3 regions of the Nocardia sp. NPDC057455 genome follow, and region 3 is predicted to be linked to each of the others. Evidence: riboswitches for the same ligand, from Rfam matches in the RefSeq annotation. Region 3 holds a riboswitch; each other region holds the start of a gene.
What was found. A riboswitch is a leader RNA that binds a small molecule or an ion and turns the genes downstream of it on or off. The one in region 3 is predicted to bind S-adenosylmethionine.
Positions count from the first base shown of each region.

Region 1 (5,633 bases), on a different contig from region 3:
CGCACCGAGTCCGATCCGGTCGCCGGCTGGACCGGGAAGGCCGCCGCCTGTGTCCGGCTGGCGGAGGAGGTGTCGACGCCGGTGCTGATCTTCCTGGACGCCGACGTGCGGCTGGCCCCGACCGCGCTCGCCGCGGCGGTCGGCGCGCTGCGCAGACGTGGAGCCGCGCTGGTCTCGCCGTGGCCCCTGCAAGTGGCCGATTCCGTGGCGGAGGCCGTGGTGCAGCCCCTGCTGTGCTGGTCGTGGGCTTCGACACTGCCGATCGGCGTGGCCGAACGAAGTCTGCGGCCCGCTACGGCGGTGGCCTGCGGCCAGTTCCTCGTGTTCGACAATGCCGCGTACCGTGCGGTCGGCGGCCACACGGCCGTGGCCGGGAGCGTCACCGAGGACCTCGACATCGCCCGCACGTTGCGGCGAGCCGGTCACGCCACCGTTCTGGTGGCCGCGGGAGAGCTGGCCCGCACCAGGATGTATCGCGGCGCCGCCGAACTGGACGCGGGCTACACTCGCTGGCTTTGGTCGGCCTACGACGGCACGGTCACGGGCGGAGCGGCGGTGGGATCTGTTGCCGCCTTTGCCTATTGGGTACCACCCGTGGCCGCGGTGCTCGGCCGGGGCGCGGTTCGCCGGACGGGCGCGATCGGCTGGCTCGCCGCCGTCGCCGGGCGACTGCTGGCCCGCTCGACCGAAACCGGCGGCCCGCTGGGACGCTCGGATGTGCTGGCCGCCCTCGCGCATCCGGTGTCGGTGGCGGCGTATCTGCTGCTGTGGGCGCGTTCCCACCGGGCCCGCCGCCGCGGCACGGCGCACTGGAAGGGGCGCTCGCTCACCGGAACGGCACCGCGCCGCGACGGCCGCGACATCATGGGACCGCGGTGATTCCGACCGTCGGCAGGAAGAAGCAGGACTTGGCGCCGTTCTGGACCGTGCCGAACACCGCGGCGAGAACGGTGCCCTTGCCGGTGTCCACCGGGACCGCGCGCACCCCGCCCATCGGAAGGGCCGCGAAGAGGAAGTCGCGGATCGCCTGCTCGGCACCGGCCCGCAGGTCCGCTGGAACGGCCGCGGGGATCATCGCGCGGGCGACTTCGGGCAGCGGACCCATGGCGGCCGTTCCGCTGCGTCCGTTGCTCAGGTTGAGCCAGGCCACCTGCATCCCCGCGGTATTCGCGCCGTCCGGTCCGAGGCCGTAGGGCACGAAGGTGAACATGGCCTGCCCGGCCTTGACGGCGCTGAGGTCCAGGCCGGGAAGCTGCACGGTGTTCTTCGGCCACGGCCCGGGAATGGCGCCCGCCACCGCGGGCGCCAGACCGGCGGTGGTGTTGTCGAGGCAGAACGCCGACGCGCTCGGGTACGCGAACGGCTGGATACCGAGCGCGCGCAGCGCGTCGAGCGCGGTTTGGTAAGCGCCGAACAGGTCACCGGGGGCGGCGATCGGCGCGGAAAGATCGGAGAACGCGGGAATCGTGGCCTCCGGAGCCGCGAACGCGGCACCCGGCCCGGCGAGCACGAGGGCGACCGAACCGGTCGCGACAGCGGACAACTGGGTCAGACGGCGCAATATGGTCACTTATCCTCCTCATCGGCGGAACGATCGAGGGGCACAGTACTCCGGCAAACGGCTCCAACAGCACAGATTGCGTACAGCAATTTCATGGCGAGTCTTGTTTGCCCGAAACTGGCCTCCGCGTGGCCGACTCGCGTTTCCAGCCCTGGCGATAGTCGTATGCTGCATCCGGCCGCCGGTATACGGCGCGAACGCCCATCCGCGAGGACGTGACAGGCTCGCACCGCCCTCGGCACAGCAGCGCAGCAGCGCACGCCTGGTTACTACAAGAACCCGATCTATCCGCGTAGACAAGATCTACGCTCACGGTGATTACTTCTCTTGTTCCAGCCTTCTCCTGCTGGGCATCATGATTCGGCTTGCCCCTGACATCGGTTGACAGGGGGTCGGCGCCAACCATCCAGAGCGACCGAGAGACCTGGCTCGTCGACGTCGCAGCAACCCCCCGGCCACCGGGTGCGGGTGCTTCCGCCGGGACCGATGGAGGAATCGAAGTGATCATCGAGGACCCGTCATGAGTGCGTCCACCGCACCCGACGCCGCCGCACCCGAAACCGTCGCGCCGCGTGAACCGGTCCCGACCGGCGCACTCGCCCCCGCGCCGGAATCCGCCGATTCCGGCACGACGCCGCCTGTGGCCGAGACCCGGCATCCCTGGCGCTGGGTGGTCGGTGCCGCCGCACTGATCCTGCTCGCCCAGTTCGTGCACGGGCTGGCGACCAATCCGGGCTGGGACTGGCCGACGTTCGCGCGATACGTCACCGCGAATTCGGTGCTGTCGGCGTTGCGGGTCACCGTGGAGCTGACCATCTGGGGCACGGCGCTGGGCTTTCTGCTCGGCACCGCGCTCGCGGTCGCCCGGCTGTCGAACGGCGTCGGCAGCGGCACCAATCAGTTGCAACTGCTGGTCAAGTGGAACGAGCAGAACCGGGCCGACGGGCTGGCGCCGATCGACATCGCCTACTTCCAGCAGGTCACCGACTACTACCTGGCGCTGGCCTCACAGCGGCTGGACGGCTATCTCGGCCCCAACCCGACCGCGATCTACCACGCGGCCACCGCGAAGCAGACCAAGATCGTGGGCACCTTCTCCGGTGCGGGCGAGGCGCTGCAAGGTGAGATCGCGGTGCTCACCAAGAAGGACAACGGGCTGATCACCGCCGTGCAGCACGCGCTGGCCTACGCCCCTAGAGCACGGCGCCTACCAGCAGGTGATCGACCGCTGGGGCCTGCGCAACGAAGCGGTCACCGAATCTCGAATCAATCCACCCGGCCTGCCCGAGAAGCGCTGAGCCGATGACGCAGCAGTGCCGCCGTATGCCCGGCCGACCGTTGGCGATCGGTGTCGCCGATGCCTTTCCCCACCCGCGCGAGCAGCTCGCCCGCCTCGACGTATCTGGAGTCGCCTCGTGATCCGAACCCGTCACCGAATCGTCGCGCTGGCCGGCGCGCTCGCCGCGGCCACCACCGTGGCCGCCTGCGGCAGTGATTCGGCCGCGCCCGGCGGCGACGCGGGCCCGCCCCGTCCGGGCGGCACCCTGCGCTACGGCCTGTCCCAGGCGCCGACCTGCTCGGACCCGGCCCAGGCAGGCACCAACCAGACGTTGTACGTGGCCCGGCAGATCGTGGATTCGCTGACCGACCAGGATCCGACCACCGGCGAGCTGAAGCCGTGGCTGGCGCAGAGCTGGGAGGCGACCCCCGACGCGAAGGTCTTCACCTTCCGCCTCGTCGACGGCGTCACCTTCAGCGACGGCACGCCGCTCACCGCCGACTCGGTGCGCAACACGTTCGATTCGGTCGTGCAGCTCGGCTCGGGCAAGGCGCCCTTGGGCAGCAGCTACCTCACCGGCTACGTGGGCACCACCGCCGTCGACCGGCTCACCGCACGGGTCGAGTTCAGCAAACCCAACGCCCAATTCCTACAGGCGTCCTCGACCGCCCAGCTCGGCATCCTGGCCGACGCGACCACGGCGAAGCCGGCCGAGCAGCGCTGCCTCGGCGACAACGTCGGCAGCGGGCCGTTCACCTACGCGGCCTATCGCCAGGACTCGTCCGCGACGCTGGCCAAGCGCACCGGCTACCACTGGGGTTCGGCGGTGTTCGCCCATCGCGGCGAGGCCTACCTGGACAAGATCGAGTTCACCGTGGTGCCCGAATCCGGCGTGCGCACCGGCAGTCTCGCCTCCGGACAGCTGGACGCGATCAGCGACGCGCTGCCGCAGGACGCTCCGCAGATCGAGGCGGCGGGCGGCCGGGTGCTCAGCACCGCCAACCCTGGTGTGCCGTTCGGCTTGCAGGTGAACGTCACCCGCGGACCGCTGCGCGATCCGGCGGTGCGCCGGGCGCTGCTGCCCGCCCTCGATCGCAGGCAACTGGTGGACACCGTGCTCGGCCCGAAGTTCAAGCCCGCCACCAGCACGCTGGCCAGCACCACACCCGGTTACACCGACCTGTCGACGCGCCTGGCCCACGACCCGGCGAAGGCGCGCACCATCCTCGACCAGGCCGGCTGGGCGCCCGGCCCGGACGGCATCCGGACGAACAACGGTGCGCGGTTGACGTTCTCGGTGCTGTTCAGCCAGGTCTTCGCGGGCAACCAGGCGATCCTCGAACTGGTGCAGCAGCAGCTGCGGCAGGTCGGCGTCGAGCTGAAACTGGACCTGGTGTCGGTGGCGGAGACCACGGCACGGCAGAACACCAAGGACTTCGACACCTTCTACGGCAACACCACCCGCGCCGACGGCGACATCCTGCGCACCTCCTTCGGTCTGGAAGGGCGCAATCTCAATTCCCGCGGCCCCATCCCCTCCTTGGACGACGCACTGAACGGACAGGTTGCCACCCTCGACACTCCGACCCGCAACGGGCTCATCCGAACCGCGCAGGAGCAGGTGCTCGACGCCGGGCTGCTGATCCCGACCGTCGAGCTGTCCCAGGCGATCGGGGCGGGTGCGAACACGCAGGATCTGAAGTTCGAGGCCTCGGCGCGGTTGCAGTTCTTCGACACCTGGCTGAGCGGACGATAGTCGTGGCGCGCTATCTGGTCCTGCGGGCATTGCAGGCGATCTGGGTGCTGTGGGCGGCGTTCACGCTGTCGTTCGTGGTGCTGTACCTGCTGCCCGCCGACCCGGTCTCGATCGCGGCCGACGGCGGCGGCTCGGGCACGCCGGTGGACAAGGCCGCCATCGCCGAATTGCAGGCCCGCTACGGGCTGGATCGGCCGCTGTGGGAGCAGTATTGGACCGCGCTCGGGCATGCCGTGCGCGGCGATCTCGGGCACTCCATCGCCACCGGGCAGCCGGTCACGGGCGCGATCGGTGACGCGCTGCCCGCCACGCTCGCATTGACCGGCACCGCGCTGTTCTTCGCGGTCATCGGTGGCGTCGCGCTGGCGTTCGCGGCGTCTCAGAGCCGTCGGCCGTGGCTGCGCAACGCCTTGGCCGCGCTGCCGTCGCTGGGTGTCTCGGTGCCCACCTTCTGGACCGGACTGCTGCTGCTGCAGGTGTTCTCGTTCCAGCTGCGGCTGGCGCCCGCGTTCGGCGGGCACGGGTTCGCGGGCACGGTGCTGCCCGCGCTCACCCTGGCGCTGCCGATCGGCGCGGTCATCGCGCAGGTGCTCACCGCCGGGCTGGAGACGACCTGGCGTCAGCCGTTCGTCGACGTGGCCCTGGCCAAGGGCGGATCACGCTGGTGGGTGCAGCGCACGCACGTGCTGCGCCCGGCCAGTGTGCCCGCGTTCACCATCGCGGGAGTGCTGGTGGGCAACATGCTCGCCGGATCGGTGGTGGTGGAGACGGTTTTCGCCCGCCAAGGCGTCGGGCGGCTGACCCAGACCGCGGTGCTGGCGCAGGACATCCCGGTGGTGCAGGGCATCGTGCTGCTCACCTCGGTGGTGTTCGTCAGCGTCAATCTCGCGGTGGATCTGCTGTATCCGCTGCTCGATCCGCGCATCGCCGCCCGCTCCCGCGCCGTGGGCAGCCGGTCCGAGCAGACCGCCGTCGACGCCGCCGAGGAGGCGATCATCCGTGCCTGAAGCCGCTTACGTCATTCGTACCGCCGCCGG
Region 1 is NZ_JBHVDM010000095.1:14,879-20,511, reverse strand. It holds gene ACFU5M_RS28365 (glycosyltransferase) at 1-879, shown strand, start outside; gene ACFU5M_RS28360 (hypothetical protein) at 863-1,570, opposite strand; SAM riboswitch class I at 1,961-2,054, shown strand; gene ACFU5M_RS28355 (hypothetical protein) at 2,082-2,867, shown strand; gene ACFU5M_RS28350 (ABC transporter substrate-binding protein) at 2,977-4,596, shown strand; gene ACFU5M_RS28345 (ABC transporter permease) at 4,599-5,603, shown strand.
Region 1: linked by a shared signal. The riboswitch ahead of ACFU5M_RS28355 (hypothetical protein) and the one ahead of ACFU5M_RS17130 (aminotransferase class V-fold PLP-dependent enzyme) in region 3 are both predicted to bind S-adenosylmethionine.

Region 2 (5,633 bases), on a different contig from region 3:
CGAGCGAGGCGCCCGTTTCATCGCGACCAACCCGGACCCGACCGGGCCGTCCCGGGACGGCTCGCTGCCCGCCACCGGTTCGGTGGCCGCGCTGATCACCCGCGCCACCGGTCGCGACCCGTACTACGTCGGCAAGCCGAACCCGCTGATGATGCGCTCCGCGCTGCGTCGCATCGGCGCCCATTCCCAATCGACGGTGATGATCGGCGATCGGATGGACACCGACGTCATCTCCGGCCTGGAAGCGGGCATGCGCACCATCCTGGTCACCTCGGGCATCTCCACCCGCGCGTCCTTCGAGGCCTACCCCTACCGCCCCACGATGGTGGTGGACTCCGTCGCCGACCTGATCGGGAAGACCGGGTCTCCGTTCACGGATTGATCAGGTTTTCCGGCTGACAGCAGCCAGAGCCTCTCCGGGCCCAGCTGATCGCCACGCGACACGGCGATGCGCGCTGCCGTCGCACCCGGCGACCGCCGGTCGCCGGAGCTAGTCGCCGTCGGTGATCGCGTCCATCGCGGCGGACAACTCGGTGAGCACATCGACGGTCAGCGCGAGTTGCTCGCGGCCGAGTTCTTCCACGAGCCGTTCGGACATCGCCTTGTGCTGCGGGTCGATGCGGCGGACCGCGGCGAGGCCCGCGTCGGTGACAGCGACGAGTTTCGCTCGCCGGTGCGCGGGATTGGGGCGGTATTCGGCAAGTCCCTTGTCCACCAGCAGATCCGCGATGCGCTGCACGCTCTGGCGGGTGATGCCCATTTCGCGGGCGATTCCGGCGACCGGTAGCGGCGCGCGCAACACCGCGCCCAGCACCTGCCACCAAGCCGCGGTCAGTCCCGCCGGTCGCGCCAGTTCCTCGGCCACCGCGAGGAATCGGCCGTTCAACCGGAACGACGTGATCGCCGCCGTGGCGAACAGCTCCTGTTCAGCGGTCATGCTTCGCCTCCCGACGCCCGCGTCGGTGATCCGGCCGTCCGGATCACCGACGATTCTCGCTCACGCATGCTGCGCGTCGTATTCCGCGAGCACCGCCCAGCCGGCCGGATCGGCGTGCGCGAACAACCGATACCAGCCGTCCAGCACATGCGGCTCGTACACGCCGAGCCTGCCCAGTACCTCGCGCGCGAATTCGAACGGCGCGCTCGCGCTGGCGGTGATCACGTCACCGTCGGTGACGGCCGGGGCCTCGACGTAGTGGTCGGCGCCCGAATAGCCGCTGTAGAGCAGGAATTCCGCGACATTGCTGGTGTGCTTGCGGGTGTCGAGCAGGCCGGCCTTGGCCAGGCCGAACGTCGCGCCGCAGATCGCGGCGACCGGCACGCCCGCGTCGACGAACGCGCGCGCCTTGTGCGTGAACGCATCCAGCTCCGACCCCTCCCAGGTCTGCGCCCCCGGCAGGATCAGCATCGCGCTGTCGGCGGGCGTGAGCTCGTCGAGCACGACGTCCGGCACGATGCGCATGCCGCCCATGGTGGTGATCGGCTCCGCGCTCAGGCCGACCGTCTTCACCTGCCACGTTCCCGGCTCCCGGTGCCAGCTCGGCTTGTTGATGTGCGCGGTGGCCGCGCCCACCTCCCAGTCGGCGAGCGTGTTGTAAACGGCCATGTGCACTGTCCTCGTAACCATGACAGTATACTGTCATACATGACAGCATACTGTCAATGCTCAATCGGCGCGAAGCGGGAACACTCGGCGAACCGGCAACTACGCTGGGGGCATGCGCATTTCGGTGGCGGCGGACGAGCGAGTCGGAGTCGCTCGGGAATTGGTCGACGAGCTGCACAAGCGCGGTCTCGAGATCGTGCCGCACGGCGCGCTGTCCGACGCGGAGCGCGACGACTGGGCGTGGGCCAGCGAGGCGGCGGCCCGGGACGTCGCGTCCGGCCACGGCGACCAGGCGATCGTCTGCTGCTGGACCGGCACCGGCGCCTCGATCGCGGCCAACAAGGTCCCCGGCGTGCGCGCCGCGCTCTGCACCGACGCTTCGACCGCGGCGGGCGCCCGCACCTGGAACGATGCCAACGTCCTCGCCCTGAGCCTGCGTTCGACCTCCAGCGCCGAACTGCGGGAGATCCTCGACGCCTGGTTCACCACCGAACCGAGTTCGTCCCCGGACGACCAGGCGAACATCGCCCATCTCGCCGACATCGAACGCGCCGCCGACGCCTGAGGAAGCCTCCGGGCACTCCGTGTGGCGCACGGCGCATCGCCGCAGCACGGTCCGACTGGCCTTCGACCAGGACGAGGCCCCGAATCGACTGGTCCGCACGGCGCACCGTCGTCACCCGGCGTCATCGCGCCGATCGGCTGACCGATCGCGCGACGGTTTCCGGCTCAGGAGAGGGCGTTGTCCAAGTCGTCCAGGAGATCTTCGACGTCTTCCAGGCCCACCGAGATACGCACGACGCCGTCGGTCAGGCCGATGGTGGCCCGGCCTTCCGGGCCCATGGCGCGGTGCGTCGTGGTGGCCGGGTGCGTGATCAGGGTCTTCGCGTCGCCGAGGTTGTTGGAGATGTCGACTATGCGCAACCGGTTGAGGACTTCGAAAGCGCGCTTCTTCGCCTCGTTCGCGGGCGCGTTCAGTTCGAAGGTGACCACGGTGCCGCCCCCGCTCATCTGGCTGGTGGCCAGCGCGTGCTGCGGATGGGATTCCAGGAACGGGTACCGCACCCAGCTGACGGCCGGGTTGCTTTCCAGGAAACGAGCGATCCGCAGGGCGGACTCCGCCGAGTGGCGTACCCGCAGCGGCATCGTCTCCAGGCCCTTGAGCAGTGTCCACGCGTTGAATGGGCTCAGCGCCGGACCGGTATGGCGCATCAGCGTTTTCACCGGGCCATCGATGTAGTCCTGAGCGCCGAGGATCGCGCCACCGAGCACGCGGCCTTGGCCATCGATGTGCTTTGTCCCCGAGTAGACCACCACGTCGGCGCCGAGTTCGAAGCTACGTTGCAGCAGCGGAGTGGCGAACACGTTGTCCAGCACCACTTTCGCGCCCGCCGCGTGCGCCAGCTCGGTCACCCGGCGCACGTCGACCAAGGTCTGCATCGGATTGGCGGGCGTCTCGAAGAACACCGCCCGGGTGGGCACCGACAGCGCCTGTTCCCACTGGTCGAGATCCTCGCCGTCGACGAAGACGGTCTCCACGCCCCAGCGCGGCAGGATTTCGTTGCACACCACGAAGCACGAGCCGAACAGGCTGCGCGCCGCGACGAGCCGGTCGCCCGCCTTCAGCAGCGCGCCCAGCGCGGTGAACACCGCGGACATGCCGCTCGCGGTCGCGAAGCACGCCTCGGCGCCGTCGATCAGGCGCATCCGCTCCTCGAACATGGCCACCGTCGGGTTGCCGTAGCGGGAGTAGACGAAGTGCTCGACCTCGCCGGTGAACGCGGCCTCGGCGGCTTCGGCGCTCTCGTAGACGAAGCCGGAGGTCAGATAGAGCGCCTCGGCGGTCTCCTCGAAACCGGAGCGCCGCAACCCGCCGCGCACGCCCAGCGTCGCGGGACCGACGCCGCCGGGCAGCGGCTTGTCGAACGCGCCGCCGGTGATCACGACTGCCGCCAGGGCAGTCCGAGAGCACGCCAGCCAGCACTGCCGCGATGCCCGAATTCGTCGAGCGGGCCTTCGAAGCCCTCCAGCACGTTGTAGGAGGTGCGGTAACCCGCCGTGGTGGCGGCGATCGCCGCGCCTATCGAACGCTGACCGGAGCGACAGAGGAAGACGAGGGGAGCCTCGGGGTCGTGGCCGTCGAGCGCCTGCCGAAGCTGCTCGACGAACGCCTCGTTACGCGCGCCCGAGGAGTCGACCCACTCGATCAGCACGGTCGGCCGTTCGATCGCGCTCGTATCGGGGACGCCGACGAACTTCCATTCCGCTTCCGTGCGCACGTCCACGAGGACGGCTTCGGGATTGTCCCGCAGCAGCTCCCACGCCTGCTGCGGAGTGATGTCACCGGCATAACTCATGTGCACCTCCTGCGAATCCGCACTTGCCGCACCCGGGACCAGGGCGCCGCCAGGTCGTCACCCGGAGCACCCCACCGCGGAGGAGGGTTGCCGACCAGCAATGCCGGGGCTTGACACTGGTTCTCATGACCTTCGACTGAGATTGCACCGACCCGGGTCATCGTGTCAAACGGTGGCGCACACTGCGCGAACGCTCAGGTGCAGACCAGCCACTTGCCGCCGGATCTGGTGAGATTCCAGGTCGAGGTCCGCTCTCGCCCGTCCACCTTCGTGGTCACGGTCGCCTTGCCCCGGTCGCCGTCCATGATCGGGTTGTCGATTTTCGTGATCTCGACCGGCTTTCCGACGCCGTCCTGGCCCGCCAGCGGCGAGCGGCTCGCGTCGAAACCCAGGCACGCGGTGCCGGGCGGCGGTACGGCGTCGCTGCGGTTGGCGCCGTCCACGAAATTGCGGACGGCCGCCACGATGCGGTCGGCTTCTGTGACATTTTTCTCAGCCGGCGACAGCACACCACCGAGCACGATCGCGATCAACACGATCGCCGCGACCACCGCGGCCGCGATGAACGGGGCCGCCGAACGCTTGTCGGTCTGATCGACCCGGATGATCTCGTCCTCGCCCGCGGTCGGCTGCTGTTCGGTCATGGCTCGATGATCCCTGGTCGGCGCGGGTATCGAGCGCTCGGCCCCCGGCTGCGGACACCGGCGGAGCCGGCTCGGTCCCGGCGGCCGCGATAGGCCGCGCTCGAGCGGGTAAGCGACGATTGTGGCTTTTCACGGCATCCGCCGAGTTCACGCACCGACGCGGGGCGGCATCGACCATCCCGATAGAATCGCGGGAGGGCGGCCTGCTGTCATAGCGAATCGGCAGCTCCACGCCGCGGCGAACGGAGCACCGTGCAGCCACGAGCCGGCAACGCCGGCGTCCGCACCGAGGGTGCGACCGAGCCGGTGCGTCAACTTAGCCTAAGCTAAGCCAGACGTCCTTAATTGTTTCGACCATAAAGGTGCGCGTAAAGAGATGACCGAACAGAGTGCAGTAGAGGACGGCGGTGTTCGCGAGCCCTCCGTGGTGACGCAGGCTTCCTCCTCCGGGCCCGACGCGCACACCGCGAGGACCCGCCCGCTCCGCATCGCGATCGTGGGCGCCGGACCGGCCGGGATCTACGCCGCCGACGCACTGATGAAGTCCGATGCCGAGGTGAGCATCGACCTGTTCGAGCGCATGCCCGCGCCCTTCGGGTTGATCCGCTACGGCGTCGCGCCCGACCACCCGCGGATCAAAGGCATCATCACCGCCCTGCACAAGGTGCTGGACAAGCCGCAGGTGCGCCTGCTGGGCAATATCGACTACGGCACCGACATCACGCTGGACGACCTGCGGGCCTTCTACGACGCGGTGATCTTCTCCACCGGCGCCAACGCCGACCGCGCGCTGCCCATCCCCGGCATCGATCTCGACGGCTCCTTCGGCGCCGCCGACTTCGTCTCCTGGTACGACGGCCACCCCGACGTCCCCCGCACCTGGCCGTTGGACGCGGAGAAGGTCGCCGTCCTCGGCGTCGGCAACGTCGCCCTCGACGTCGCCCGCGTGCTGGCCAAGACCGGCGACGAACTGCTGCCCACCGAGATCCCGCCGAACGTCTACAAGGGCCTCACGGCCAACAAGGC
Region 2 is NZ_JBHVDM010000028.1:53,270-58,902, forward strand. It holds gene ACFU5M_RS14155 (HAD-IIA family hydrolase) at 1-382, shown strand, start outside; gene ACFU5M_RS14160 (MarR family winged helix-turn-helix transcriptional regulator) at 491-937, opposite strand; gene ACFU5M_RS14165 (type 1 glutamine amidotransferase family protein) at 998-1,627, opposite strand; gene ACFU5M_RS14170 (RpiB/LacA/LacB family sugar-phosphate isomerase) at 1,719-2,171, shown strand; gene ACFU5M_RS14175 (O-succinylhomoserine sulfhydrylase) at 2,336-3,550, opposite strand; gene ACFU5M_RS14180 (rhodanese-like domain-containing protein) at 3,547-3,963, opposite strand; SAM riboswitch class IV at 3,978-4,094, opposite strand; gene ACFU5M_RS14185 (hypothetical protein) at 4,158-4,607, opposite strand; gene ACFU5M_RS14190 (FAD-dependent oxidoreductase) at 4,984-5,633, shown strand, end outside.
Region 2: linked by a shared signal. The riboswitch ahead of ACFU5M_RS14180 (rhodanese-like domain-containing protein) and the one ahead of ACFU5M_RS17130 (aminotransferase class V-fold PLP-dependent enzyme) in region 3 are both predicted to bind S-adenosylmethionine.

Region 3 (5,633 bases):
CGCGCCTTCGAAGCGATTGCGCACGAACCGGTCTCGTCACGCGACCCGGGTGAACTGGCGCGGATCACCCGCGAGCGAATCGCCGGAATGCTCGGGCCCGCCGAGGGCTATCCGGAATACTGAGCCCGCAGCGCGACTTGCCCGGCGTACCGACGGCAATCGCTCTACCCTGGTGAGATGCGCAGGTCGTCATTGCCACCGGTCGCCTGCCGGGTCGCGGACACCCTCATCTCCCGGGGTCATCACGGTCTCATCGTCGCCCAACCGGAACCGACCCACACCGCCGCGGACGCCGCGCGGGCACTCGGCGTCGACCTGGGGGCGATCACGAAATCACTGGTGTTCCTGCTCGACGACGACCCGGTGCTGTTGCTGGTCTCGGGGGCGCATCAGGTCGACTTGGTGAAGACCGGCGCGCGCCTGGAGGGGACGCTGACCCGCGCCCCCGCCGATACGGTGCGGGCGGTGACCGGTCAGCCCATCGGCGGCGTCGCACCGGTCGGTCACCCGACCAACCTGCCCACCTGGGTGGACAACGCGCTGGGACGCCACCGGGAGCTGTGGGCCGCGGGCGGGCATCCGAACACCATCTTCCGCACGTCCTTCTCGGAGTTGCTGCGGATCACCGCGGGTCTTCCGATCGACGTCGACTGACTCGGAATAGTCGCGGCGAGCCCGATACCGGCACGAGTGCGACCCACGCCACCCTCACGGCGGAGAGTCCGGGCGTAGGTTCGTGAGGTGACCGAAGCACCACGGCCCGAGACGGAACTACAGATCCCCGATGATCTGAGCGGCATCACCGCGGAGCAGTATCGCGCCTCCATGCGCCACTATCCGGCCGGCGTCACCGTCGTCACGCTGACTTCGCCGCAAGGGCCCGTCGGCTTCACCGCGACCTCCTTCGCCTCGTTGTCGCTGGATCCGCCGCTGGTGTCGTTCAATATCGCGCACACCTCCTCCAGCCTGTCCGCCATGCTGGACGCCGAGTCGGCCGTCATCCATTTCCTCGGCGAACACCAGCAGCACCTGGCTCACCGGTTCTCCCGGACCGCGCAGGAGCGCTTCACCGACCGTGCCCTGTGGACCACCCTGGACACCGGCGAACCGGTCCTGCACGGCACCCCGATCTGGATGCGCGTCACGGTGCACCAGCTCATCCCCATCGGCGACCACACCTTCGTCGTCGGCTTGGTCACCCGGGTCCACGACAACACCGACGAGAAGCCCGCCGCCGCGCCACTGCTGTACTACAACGGGCGCTACTACCGACCGATCGCCCTGAGCGACTGACCCGAGTTCGCAACCCGCGCGGATCGGGAAACCGCGGCTTCAGCCGACCAGGCAGGGGGCCGCGCCGGTGGGGGCGGTGGAGGTGAAGGGGCGCGTTTCGGGGATGGGGTTCCAGACGCCGTTCTCGGCGGCATAGTTCCACGTGGGGCCCGTTCGCGCGAGAGTGGCGATCGCCTCGATCAGGCGGTCCACGTCGGCGGAGGTGGTGCCGAGGCCGATGCTGGCGCGCAGTGCGCCGTCCAAGCCGAGGCGGGTGAGCAATGGGTGGGCACAGAAACGTCCGTCGCGCACACCGATGCCGTGTTCGGCGGAGAGATAGGCGGCGACGTGGCCGGGGGCGAAATCGTCCAGGGTGAAGGCGACGATGCCGACCGAGTCGGGGCTATCGATCCAGATGCGCAACAGCTGGACGCCGGGAATCGTGGCCAAGCCGTCGCGGAGACGGTCGGCGAGCAGGTGTTCGTGCGCGGCAAGGGTTTCGGCGTCGATGGCACAGAGCGCGTCACAGGCGGCGGCCAGCGCGGCGGCGCCGAGCACGTTCGGCGAGCCTGCTTCGTGCCGCTGCGGAGCGGGTGCCCATTCGGCGGCGTCGCTGCGCACCTCGCGCACCGCGCCGCCGCCCGCCAGGTAGGGCTGCGCCGCGTCGAGCCAATCCCGCTTGCCCACCAGCACACCCGCGCCGAACGGCGCGTAGAGCTTGTGTCCGGAGAACGCCAGGTAGTCGATTCCGGTGTCGCGCAGGCTGATCCGCCGATGCGGGGCCAACTGGGCCGCGTCCACCAGGATCCGGGCGCCGCACTGATGCGCGATGGTGGCCAGCCGCTCCAGCGGAAGCACCTCGCCGGTCACGTTCGATGCGCCGGTCACCGCGAGCAATGCGGCGGGCCTGCTGCACAGTTCGGCGACCAGCCTGCCGATGGTCTCCTCGACCGTGTCGGCGGCCTGCACCACGCGCCTGCCCCGCCTGGTCCATGGCAGGAAGTTGGCGTGGTGTTCGATGTCGAGCACCACGGTGTCACCAGGGACGCAGGAGGCGAGCAGGTTCAGCGAGTCGGTGGTGTTGCGGGTGAAGACCACCACCTGGTCGTCGGCGGCATCGAGGAACCGGGACACCGAACCGCGAGCGGCTTCGTAGCACTCGGTGGAGATCCGCGAGGCGTAGCCCGCGCCGCGGTGCACGCTCGCGTAGTACGGCAGCAACTGCTGTATACGGTCGGTGACCTGCGTCAATGCGGGCGCGCTCGCGGCGTAGTCGAAGTTGGCGTAGGCCGCCGTTCCGCCGTGCACCAGCGGCACACGCAGTTCGTCACCGGATACCCGGGCGAAGGCGGCACAGGGGTTGTCGACAGCAGTAGTCATCACGTGAATCCCGTCGGCTCAGGGACCCGCGATCGAATGATTCGTCGAGTCCGCGCTTGCCGCGCCCGGTTGGGCGGCGGCCGGGTCGTCACCCGGAGCACCCCACCGCGGAGGAGGGTTGCCGGCCAGCAAGCCGGGGCTTTGCGCTGGCACTCGTGACCAGACCCGAGAGTGGCAGAAGCGCCCCGGCGCTGTCAACCACATTCCGCCCGAGTCCCCACGAGCACCGCGTGGACATAACCACCACGCGTCGGCCATTACAAGCACCCCTACGACGACAGGCGAGCCGCGCCCGCCTCGGGATTTCGCACGCCCGCCGGCAACCGGCTCCCGCTCTCGGGCGGGCCCGCCTCGGTTCGCCCGGCGGTTACCGCCGGGCCGGTCCGCCGCCGATGCGACTCGACGCCGGCTCCGGCGCCCCGCTCGTCTCCGTAGAGGCAGAGCTTCTCCGGCGCCATCCGTATCGAACGCGCTGAGCCCGATCGCGGCGGCCCGCTACGGCTCCCTCCATGACCGGCCGGAGCGAGCAGCCTCCCCACGCACCCCGTTGTCGGCGCCCTCGCGGGAACCAGTTCGGGATCACTGTGATGAGCCGAATCACACCCCCGGTTCAGCGATCTTCTGGCGAACACGACAGGCGAGTCGCCAACCAGCAATTTGCCTTGCCGGAGTGGCGAATATCTATCCCACCTGCAACAACACGCACCGCGCCTGCCGATCCGGCATCCGGTCCGGTGAACAACAAGCGACGACAACCCCGAGTACCGTGGACAGCTGGCCATAGCGCTGTTTGCCCTTTGGTAACCCAGCTATGACACAACAACGGGAAAGTGTGAGGCAAGTCGATGGGAGGTGCGCAGAGCACCATGCTCGAGACAGACGTCGACGCGCCGGCGGGCCCGTTGTCACGCGGCGATCGCGCGCCGGAGGCCAGGACGCTCGTCGACATCCTGACCGCGACGGCACTCGCCCATCCCGACGCCCCCGCCATCGATGACGGTCACCTCGTGCTGTCCTATCTGGAACTGGTCGTCGAGATCGAGAAGATCATGGCCCGTCTCGCCACGGCGGGCGTGCGGCCGGGCGATCGGGTCGGCGTGCGCATGCCGTCGGGCACCCGCGGGCTCTATGTGACCATCCTCGCCATCCTCTACGCAAGCGCCGCTTACGTACCGGTCGACGCCGACGACCCGGACGAGCGCGCGCAGCTGGTCTTCGGGGAGGCGCAGGTCACCGCGATCGTGACCGCCGATGGCATCGAGACCACGGCCGCGGGCATTCGCGCCGCGGAGCAGCAGCGCGAGCAGACCTGGTCGACGCTGCCCGCTCCCGGCGACGACGCCTGGATCATCTTCACCTCCGGTTCCACCGGCACGCCGAAAGGGGTTGCCGTCACCCACCGCAACGCCGCCGCCTTCGTCGACGCCGAAGCCGACCTGTTCCTCCACGACGCCCCGATCGGTCCGGGTGACCGGGTTCTCGCGGGCCTGTCGGTCGCTTTCGACGCGTCCTGCGAGGAGATGTGGCTGGCCTGGCGCAACGGCGCCTGCCTGGTGCCCGCCCCGCGTGAGCTGGTGCGCACCGGAGCCGATCTCGGTCCGTGGCTGGTGCGGCGGGAGATCAGCGTGGTCTCGACCGTCCCGACCCTGGCGGCGACCTGGCCGGTGGAGGCGTTGGAGGCGGTGCGCCTGCTCATCTTCGGCGGCGAGGCCGTCCCGCCGGAACTCGCCGAGCGACTCGCCGGGAACGGTGCTGCGGCTCGCGAGGTCTGGAACACCTACGGCCCCACCGAAGCCACGGTCGTCGCGTGCGCCGCGCGCTTGGACGGCCGGTGGCCGATCCGGATCGGCCTGCCGCTCAACGGTTGGGACCTGGTCGTCGTGGACCAGGCGGGTAATCCGGTGGCCGAGGGGGAATCCGGCGAACTGGTGATCGGCGGCGTGGGACTCGCCCGCTATCTCGACCCGGTCAAGGACGCCGAGAAGTACGCGCCACTGCCCTCCGTCGGCTGGGAGCGGGCCTACCGCAGCGGCGACCTGGTTCGCAACGACAGCGCCGGACTGATCTTCCTCGGCCGCGCCGACGATCAGATCAAGCTGGGCGGGCGGCGCATCGAACTCGGTGAAATCGATAACGCCCTGCAGCACCTGCCGGGAGTCACGGGCGCCGCGGCAGCCATCCGGACCACCACGGCGGGTAACAAACTTCTGGTCGGCTATCTGACCGGACCCGGCCCGGACTTCGATGTCAAGGCCGCCCGCGCCGTCCTCGGCGGACAACTTCCGGCACCGCTGGTGCCCAGGCTCGCGGTGGTCGACGAGCTACCCACCCGCACCTCCGGCAAGGTCGACCGCGACGCGCTGCCCTGGCCGCTGCCGAATGCCACCGAAGACGACGACGACAACGACCTGACCGGCACCGCGCAGTGGGTCGCCGGACTATGGGATGCCATCCTGGGCGCCGAGGCCGGCGATCTCGATGCGGACTTCTTCGACCTGGGCGGCGGCTCCCTCGCGGCGGCACAGCTGGTCAGCGCCTTGCGCGAACGGTATCCGCAGATCGCCGTCGCCGACGTCTACGACCATCCTCGCCTCGGCGCGCTGGCCGAGTTGCTGGAGCAGACCACGCCCACGGTGGCCGTCGCCGAACGGACGGTGCGGCCGACGCCGCTGCCCGCGCAAGCGACGCAGGTGCTCGCCACCATCCCGCTCACCACCCTGACCGGACTGCAGTGGTTCACCTGGCTGGCGATAGTCGGCAATATCGCGGCCTGGTCGGGTTCGCTGCCCTGGCTGCCCCAGCTGTCCTGGTGGTGGACGCTGGTCGCGTTCCTGCTGTTCATCTCTCCGCCCGGCCGCATGGCGATCTGCGTGGCCGGCGCGCGGCTGCTGCTGCGCGGCATCCGGCCGGGCAGCTATCCGCGCGGCGGCTCGGTGCATCTGCGGCTGTGGGCGGCGGTCCGTCTCTCCGAGGCCAGCGGC
Region 3 is NZ_JBHVDM010000037.1:28,948-34,580, forward strand. It holds gene ACFU5M_RS17115 (2-oxo-4-hydroxy-4-carboxy-5-ureidoimidazoline decarboxylase) at 1-123, shown strand, start outside; gene ACFU5M_RS17120 (YbaK/EbsC family protein) at 178-654, shown strand; gene ACFU5M_RS17125 (flavin reductase family protein) at 742-1,293, shown strand; gene ACFU5M_RS17130 (aminotransferase class V-fold PLP-dependent enzyme) at 1,333-2,652, opposite strand; SAM riboswitch class IV at 2,700-2,813, opposite strand; gene ACFU5M_RS17135 (Pls/PosA family non-ribosomal peptide synthetase) at 3,519-5,633, shown strand, end outside.